Regions from separate parts of the Halomonas sp. I1 genome, predicted to be linked through region 2. Evidence: predicted binding sites of a transcription regulator. Region 2 holds the regulator's gene; the other holds the start of a gene.
What was found. Region 2 encodes sigma-54, which starts transcription at its own class of promoters, with help from an activator protein. Its sites were predicted from a motif close to TGGCACNNNNNTTGCTNT; they were not measured.
Positions count from the first base shown of each region.

Region 1: glnL (nitrogen regulation protein NR(II)) is a predicted target of sigma-54. The motif match lies at 2,490-2,507, and genes of this name have one in related genera.

Region 1 is NZ_JAVXUS010000001.1:106,787-111,201, reverse strand. It holds gene glnA (glutamate--ammonia ligase) at 186-1,592, shown strand; gene RSO41_RS00475 (DUF4124 domain-containing protein) at 1,798-2,349, shown strand; gene glnL (nitrogen regulation protein NR(II)) at 2,553-3,599, shown strand; gene ntrC (nitrogen regulation protein NR(I)) at 3,592-4,415, shown strand, end outside.
Region 2 is NZ_JAVXUS010000023.1:48,569-52,983, reverse strand. It holds gene rapZ (RNase adapter RapZ) at 1-701, opposite strand, end outside; gene RSO41_RS17215 (PTS sugar transporter subunit IIA) at 753-1,232, opposite strand; gene hpf (ribosome hibernation-promoting factor, HPF/YfiA family) at 1,239-1,550, opposite strand; gene RSO41_RS17205 (RNA polymerase factor sigma-54) at 1,652-3,073, opposite strand; gene lptB (LPS export ABC transporter ATP-binding protein) at 3,255-3,980, opposite strand; gene lptA (lipopolysaccharide transport periplasmic protein LptA) at 3,977-4,415, opposite strand, start outside.

The DNA of each region.
Region 1 (4,415 bases), on a different contig from region 2:
AGTCGCAAGGCGAGGATTCGCCATTTTGGCACGTTTTCTGCTTCGCTATTGCAAACGCCATGGTCGCCACGGCGGTTGTGGGCAGCCGGCTTACGGCGTGCTACAACGTTCGCTACTCGACCAGCGGTCAAGACGCTTTGAATTCGCTTCAGAGTCAACGAGCCAAGCTCATAGTGGAGGACCTCATGTCTGACAAGACACTCGCCCTGATTGAAGAACATGATGTGAAGTGGGTCGACCTGCGCTTCACCGACACCAAAGGCAAGGAACAGCACGTCACCATCCCGGCTCGCGATGTGGACGAAGAGTTCTTCGAGAACGGCCAGATGTTCGATGGCTCCTCCATCAATGGCTGGAAGGGGATCAACGAGTCGGACATGATCCTGCGTCCGGAGGACGGCACCGGCTTCCTCGACCCCTTCACCGAAGACGCCACCCTGGTGCTGCGCTGCGACATCATCGAGCCGGCCACCATGCAGGGCTATGAGCGTGACCCGCGCTCCATCGCCAAGCGTGCCGAGGCGTATCTGCAGTCGTCCGGTCTGGGCGATACCGCCTTCTTCGGGCCGGAGCCCGAGTTCTTCGTCTTCGACGAGGTGCACTGGAAGGCCGATGCCGAAGGCGCCATGTACAAGATCAGCTCCGAAGAGGGGGCCTGGGCCACCGACCGTCAGGTCGAGGGCGGCAACATGGGCCACCGTCCGCGGGTCAAGGGCGGTTACTTCCCGGTACCGCCGGTGGATAGCTTCCACGACATCCGTGGCGCGATGTGCAACACCCTGGAAGCCATCGGCCAGAGCGTCGAGGTGCATCACCACGAGGTGTCCAACGCCGGCCAGAATGAGATCGGCGTCAAGTTCAACACCCTGGTGAAGAAGGCCGACGAGCTGCAGGAAATGAAGTACGTGGTGCACAACGTGGCCCACGCCTTCGGCAAGACTGCGACCTTCATGCCCAAGCCGGTGGTCGGTGACAACGGGTCCGGCATGCACGTCCACCAGTCCTTCTGGAAGGACGGCCAGAACCAGTTCGCCGGTGACGAGTACGCCGGTCTTTCCGAAATGGCCCTGTACTACATCGGCGGCATCATCAAGCACGCTCGTGCCCTGAACGCCTTCACCAACGCGTCCACCAACTCCTACAAGCGTCTGGTGCCGGGCTTCGAAGCGCCGGTGATGCTGGCCTACAGCGCGCGCAACCGTTCTGCGTCAATCCGTATCCCCTACACCGCCAGCCCGAAGGGCAAGCGTGTCGAGGCCCGCTTCCCGGACCCGACCGCCAACCCCTACCTGTGCTTCGCGGCGATGCTGATGGCCGGTATCGATGGCATCAAGAACAAGACCCATCCGGGCGATGCCATGGACAAGAACCTCTATGACCTGCCGCCGGAAGAGGGCAAGTCCGTCCCGACCGTGGCCGAAAGCCTCGATCAGGCGCTGGAAGCCCTGGACGCGGATCGCAGCTTCCTCACCGAGGGTGGTGTCTTCACCGACGAGACGATCGATGCCTACATCGAACTCAAGTCCGAGGATATCGAGCGTCTGCGCATGACGACTCACCCGATCGAGTTCGACATGTACTACAGCTGCTGATCGTCGGCGCTTCGGCGCCGCGCTACAGCGACAGCAAGAGGCGCGCCCGGTCGGGCGCGCCTCTTTTTTTGCCAGCCTTCTTGTGCCAGCTGAGGCACGGCAATCGGTTCGCGTGATGCATCGCGGGGCGTGGGGCTCGCTACCCGGCCGGGCAGCGCCTAGTCTTCATGTCGAGGACGGGGTGCCCGATACCTGGGGAGGGGCCATGGACAGACCGATGATCTCTCTGTTGCTGTGCCTTGTGATGATGAGTCACGCAATGGGCGGTCAGATGCTCTACCGCACCATCGATGCACGGGGCCATGTGTTCTTCACCGATGATCCCTCGCGGGGTGGCGAGCTGGTCGAGCTCCAGCCGATCAGCGTGGTGCCGGCGCTGCCGCCATCGCCTGCATTGACGCGTGCCGCCCCGGGCCGCAACGTCGATGGCATCCCCTCCCCGGCGTATGAGGCGTTCGCGATTGCCTCGCCCGGAAACGAAACGACCCTGCCCACCGGGGCCGCCGGTGATGTACAGGTGCGCTTCGAACTCCGGCCGGCATTGCGGGAAGGGCACCGGTTGCGTCTGCTGCTCGATGGGAAGGTCGCACGACCCGCCTCGCGCGAGCCGGTCATCGAGCTCACCAATCTGGCGCGTGGCGAGCACCGGCTGCGGGCAGAGCTGCTCGACGGTCGTGGCCAGGTGCTGCGGCGCACGTCCGCGGTGACACTTCATGTGCACCGGGCCAGTGTGAACCTGCCGAAAAATCCTCGATAAGCCAGTTCCCTCGATCCGACCTGGGTGTGAAGAGCGTACCGACCGTCCAGGATCGTGCATGCACCATAATAGTGCACTAGGATGGTGCACAGTCCTGGTGCCCGTGGCTCGCCAGCGCCCGTATGCCGGTCGTAGCGAAGTGGCGCGCTTCTTGCACCGGACTTCTCCAGTTGGAAACTTCTACGTGCATCGCGGGATCGTCCATGTATCAACGCCTGATGGAACACCTCACCACCGCCGTCCTCCTGTTGGATGGCCGGCTGCGTCTGCAGTGGATGAATCCGGCGGCCGAGGCGTTGCTGGCGATCAGTCGCTCGCGCGTGATGGGCCACTCCCTGCCGGAGCTGGTCGTCGGCGAGGAGGATATCGGCGAGCTGCTGGCCAAGGCGCGGGACGAGTTTCATCCCTTCACCCAGCGTGAGGCGCGCCTGACGCTGGTCACCGGGGATGTGTTGACCGTGGATTACACCGTCACGCCCTTGACCCGGGACGAGCTCTTGCTGGAGGTGGAGCCCCGAGATCGCCTGCTGCGCATTTCCCGGGAGGAAGCGCTGCAGACGCGCCAGGAAACCATCAAGGTACTGGCGCGGGGGCTGGCCCACGAAGTCAAGAATCCCCTCGGCGGCATCCGTGGGGCCGCCCAGCTGCTGGAGCGTGACCTCGACAGCCCTCAGCTCACCGAATTCACCCGGATCATCATCGAAGAGGTCGACCGGCTGCGCGACATGGTGGATGCGATGCTCGGTCCCAATCAGGTCGAGCGCCATGAGCCGCTGAATATCCACAAGGTGCTGGAAAGGGTGCGCTCGTTGCTGGCCGTCGAGCATCCGAGCGTGACGATCACTCGTGATTACGACCCGAGCCTGCCGGACCTGGTCGGCGACGAGTCGCAGATGATCCAGGCCATGCTCAATGTGGCGCGCAATGCCGTTGAAGCCATGACCGAGGCCGATGTGCCGGCACCCAGCCTGATGCTGCGAACGCGCGCACGACGCCAGTTCACCCTGGGCGCCGAACGGCATCGGCTGGTCTGTGAGGTGTCGATCATCGATAACGGCCCTGGCATTCCCGAGCGACTGCGCGAAACCCTGTTCTACCCGATGGTCTCGGGACGTGCCGAGGGCAGTGGACTGGGGCTATCCATCGCCCAGTCGATCCTCCATCAGCACCAGGGGCTGATCGAATGCGATTCCGCACCCGGCCACACCGAATTCCGCCTGCTGATACCGCTGGAGAGACCCCATGAGTGAAGCCGCTCGCGTCATGATCGTCGACGACGACCGCGCCATCCGCTGGGTGCTGGAGCGAGCCCTGGCCCAGCCCGATCTGGAGGTCGAATGCGTCGAGCGCGCCGATCGCGTGCTGCCACGGCTGCTCGAGGAGCCGCCCGATGTGCTGGTCACCGATATCCGCATGCCGGGGATCGACGGCCTGGATCTGATGGCCCGGGTGCGGGAGGCGCATCCCGACCTGCCGGTCATCGTGATGACGGCACACTCGGACCTCGACAGCGCCGTGGCCTCCTATCAGGGCGGTGCCTTCGAATACCTGCCCAAGCCCTTCGACGTCGACGAGGCGCTGGCCCTGGTGCGTCGTGCCGTGGCCCATGCCCGTGAGCGCCAGCGGCCGGTCACGCCCCCGGAGGGGCTCGAGACCGAGATCATCGGCGAGGCGCCGGCCATGCAGGAGGTGTTTCGTGCCATCGGCCGGCTCGCTCAGTCGCACATCACGGTGCTGATCAACGGCGAGTCGGGGACCGGCAAGGAGCGCGTGGCCCAGGCGCTGCACCAGCACAGTCCTCGGGGTGGCCGACCCTTCATTGCCCTGAACATGGCGGCGATTCCCCGCGACCTGATCGAATCCGAGCTGTTCGGCCATGAAAAGGGGGCCTTCACCGGTGCCACGGCCCAGCGCCAGGGGCGTTTCGAACAGGCCGATGGCGGCACCCTGTTCCTCGACGAGATCGGCGACATGCCCGCCGAGACCCAGACCCGGCTGCTGCGGGTGCTGGCCGATGGCGAGTTCTATCGGGTCGGTGGCCATACCTCGGTCAAGGTCGATGTCCG
Region 2 (4,415 bases):
AGCCAGCGTTCTATCCAGGCCAGGATGTCCCGGCGCATCTCGTCGACCATCGGGTAGCCGTCGAGAAAGTCGATGACGCTCGAGTCACGCCCGGTGGCATCGCGCAATGACGGGTCCCAGTAGGGGTTCGGCAGGCAGCGCGCATCGAAGACGATATCGGCGTCGAGGGGAACACCGCGCTTGAAGCCGAAGGACTCGATGGTCAAGGCCAGGGCTTCCTGTCCGCGGTCGGCCACCTGGTCGGCGAGGCGGCCGCGCAGGTCATGCACCGAGAGTCGTGACGTATCGATCACCAGGTCGGCGAGGTCGCGGATGTCTGCCAGGGAAGCTTCTTCCTGGTCGATGGCCTCGGCCAGCGTCATCCGGTTGTTGCGGGTCAACGGGTGGCGTCGTCGAGTGGCCGAGTAGCGTTCGAGCAGGATGCGCGCATCGGTGGTGAGGTAGACCACCTGACACTGAACCTTCCTGTCGCGCAACTCATGGAGTAGCGTCGGAAAGCGTTGCAGGGCATGTGGCAGGTTGCGGGCATCGATGCTGACGGCGATGGAGCTGCGTGCCTGGGCATCGTGCAGCTCATCCACCAGCGAGCCGAGCAGCATGGCCGGCAGATTGTCGATAGCGTAGAAGCCGAGATCCTCCAGCGCCTGCAGGGCGATCGACTTGCCCGAGCCCGAACGGCCGCTGATGATCACGATCTGCATGGCGGATCTCCTGGTCGAATGGCTGGCCGGATGGCCCGGGAACGGGGGCCGTCAGTCGTGTTCGGCCGGCGCCTGCCGGCGTATGGCCTCGACGAGTCGTTCGTGCAGGGCATGCTGGCTATCGGCGCGCCGCAGGGCATTGCGTGTGTCGGCATCATTCATCACGGCAGCGACCTGGCCGAGCAACGCCAGGTGGGCGTCGTCGGCCTGCTCGGGAACCAGCAGCACGAACACCAGATCGACGGGGTCGCCGTCGACCGCATCGAAGTCGATCGGGTCGGCGAGCTTCAGGAAGCCGGCGATGGGGGCCTTGCAGTGCGGGTTGCGGGAGTGGGGGATGGCCACTCCGTGTCCGATGCCCGTGCTGCCCAGACGCTCGCGACCGATCAGTCGGCTGAAAACCTCCTGACTGTCGAGGCTGGGTGTGTTCTGAGCGATGAAGGTGCTGAAGAATTCCAGTACGCGCTTTTTGCTCCCCCCGGGGACATCGAAAAGGGTGCGCTCGGGGGGAAGGATGGTTTCCAGAGTCATGACGGGTCAGCGTGCGCCGGCGGCGCCCTGGGCGCGCGCCTGGGATTTTTCCTTGTGTTTCACCAACTGGCGATCGAGCTTGTCGGCGAGGGCATCGATGGCGGCGTACATGTCGCCGTCCATTGCTTCGGCATGCAGGTCGGCACCAGCAGCATGCAGGGTACAGGCAGCCTGTTGACGTTCTTTCTCCACGGAGAGCGTGACTTGCACGGTGGTGATGTTGTCGTAATGACGTTCGAGGCGCGCGAGCTTCTCTTGGACATAGTCACGCAGGGCGTCGGTCAATTCCACATGATGGCCGGTGAGGTTGACTTGCATGACACGCTCCTTGCTCCTTGGGTGGTGACTCGATTGTAACCCTTTTTGGAGTCGAGCAAACCCCCTGCGCAATGCCGTCGGTGACGTCCCGTGGTAAACGCTCAGCGAAGGCGTTTGCGCTGGCTCGAGGAGGGGATGTTCATCGATTCACGGTACTTGGCCACGGTTCGTCGTGCCACATCGATGCCTTCCTCGGCGAGCAGGGTGACAAGTCTGTTGTCGGAAAGCGGCTTGCGTGTCGATTCTTCCTGAATGAGCTTGCGGATTCGGGCGCGAATGGCAGTGCTGGAGTGCGCATCGTCGCCCCCGCCGACATGACTGGAGAAGAAATACTTGAGCTCGAACACGCCACGCGGTGTGTGGATGTATTTCTGGGTGGTCACCCGGGAAATGGTCGATTCGTGCATCTCGACGGTCTGGGCGATGTCGGCCAGTATGAGCGGTTTCATGGCCTCCTCGCCGTGTTCCAGGAAATCCAGTTGGCGGACCATGATCTCGCGGCCGACCCGAAGAAGGGTGTCGTTGCGACTGGCCAGGCTCTTGAGTAGCCAGCGTGCTTCCTGGAGGTGGTCCTTGAGGAACTGGTTGTCCTGGCTCTTGTCGGCGCGCCGGATCAAGGCGGCATAGTCGGGCTGAATGCGCAGGCGCGGCATGGCGTCGGGATTGAGCTCGACCTGCCAACCATCTTCGGTGCGTCGGGCGACCAGGTCGGGAATGACATAGTCGTCGCTCTCGCTGGCAAAGGCGCTGCCCGGGCGGGGGTCGAGGTCTCGGATCAGGGCGATGGCTTCGTCGAGGGCCTCATCGTCCAGGCTGAGGCGTCGTTTCAGCAGACGCCGGTCATCGCCGGCCAGCGCCTCGAGGAACTGGCGGGCCAGACGCCGAGCCTGAGGAAGTCGGGGAGTGTCCTGGGGCAGGGCCGCAAGCTGCAGCAGTAGGCACTCCCGCAGGTCGCGGGCGAAGACGCCGGTGGGGTCGAACTGCTGCACTTGAAGCAGCACCGTTTCGACTTCGCGACTGGATAGTCCTTCCAGTCCCTGGGCGCGCAGGCCGTCACGGATCTCGTCCAGAGGCTGGTCCAGGTAGCCGTCGTCGTTGACCGCGTCGATCAGGCTCTCGGCGATACGCGACGCGCGTTCGTCCAGGCCGCTCATGGCCAGTTGCCAGGCCAGGTGGCCCTGCAGGCTCTGGCCGGCCGCCTGGCGCTCGAAGTCGGGAGCTTCGCCACTGCCGGTGCCTCCCAGGCTTCCCAATCCGGCGTCCTGGTAGGTGTCGGACCAGTCGCTGTCGACGGTCAAGTCATCGGGAATCTCGCTGGCCCAGTCATCCTCGGGGGCATCGCTGACGGCCTGTTCGCCGAAATCGTCGTCGAGCTCCAGCATGGGGTTGGATTCCAGGGCCTGCTGGACCTCCTGGCGAAGATCGAGGGTGGAGAGCTGCAGCAGGGCGATGGCCTGCTGCAGTTGGGGCGTCATGGTCAGCTGGGTGCCGAGCCGCAGTTGCAGGGAAGCCTTCATGGCCATAGGGAAAGAGATCCGCTCAACGTGCGAGAAACCCCCACCCTAGTCCGCTGGGTCGGCGCATGCAAGCCTTGTTAAAAGCAATTATCATGCCATTGGCAATTAGCATGCCTCGGAGATAAAGTTCTCTTTATATCAGTTTGTTGTGATTCCACGAGGCGCATCAGCGCTTGGCAGGGGCGACTCAGAGCCGGAAATCCTGGCCCAGGTAGACGTCACGTACTCGTTGGTTGGCGAGGATCGCCTCGGCGTTGCCTTCGGCGATGATCTGCCCGTCGCCGACGATGTAGGCGCCATCACAGATATCGAGCGTCTCGCGAACATTGTGATCGGTGATCAGTACGCCAATGCCGCGTGCCTTTAGCTGGCGGATGATGTCCTTGATTTCACCGACGGAAATCGGGTCCACGCCCGCGAAGGGCTCGTCCAGCAGGATGAAATCGGGTTCGGTTGCCAGGGCGCGCGCGATTTCCACTCGGCGTCGCTCGCCACCGGACAGGGTCATGCCCGCGTTGTCACGGATGTGGGTGACGTGAAAGTCCTCCAGCAGCGACTCCAGGCGGGCTCGGCGGCCGGCGCGATCGAGGTCCTTGCGCATCTCGAGGATGGCCATGATGTTGTCGGCCACGCTCAGCTTGCGAAAGATCGAGGCTTCCTGGGGCAGATAGCCGATGCCGGCGTGGGCGCGTTCGTGCATGGCGGCGTCGGACAGGTCGTGATCATCGATGGCGACTTCGCCGGCATCGGCGCGGACCAGGCCCACGATCATGTAGAAGGAGGTGGTCTTGCCGGCACCGTTGGGGCCGAGCAGGCCGATGATGTGCCCCTGGCCGATCGCCAGGCTGATATCGTGGACCACGCGGCGACGCTTGTAGCTCTTGGCCAGGTGGCGAGCATGAAGCGTTTTCATTGGGAATCCTGTTGCTCGGGTTCCAGGGTCATGCGTACCCGCTGGTTTCCTTCGACGCCCTCGGCAGAGGAACGCGCCTGTACCACGCGGCGGTCGAGGAAGTACTCCAGATAGCCGCCATCGAAGGTGTCGCCACCCTGGTGGAGTTCGGCTTGATCGACGAGCTCCATGCGGCGCTCGGCCACATGGTAGACGATGCGCTGCCCCCAGCCGCGCACCAGCGGTTCGTCGGGGGCGGGCTTCTGTTCGATGTAGGCACGTTCGCCGGTGGCGATGGCCTGGCTCAACTGGCCGGCGTCGTTGCGGCGGATTTCCACTCGTGCGCCGGTCAGGCGCATGCTGCCTTGCTGGATGCGGACATCGCCTTGATAGACGGCGGTGCCGGCACGGTCATCGAGATCCAGCCGGTCGGCTTCGACCTGAATCGGCGCGCTG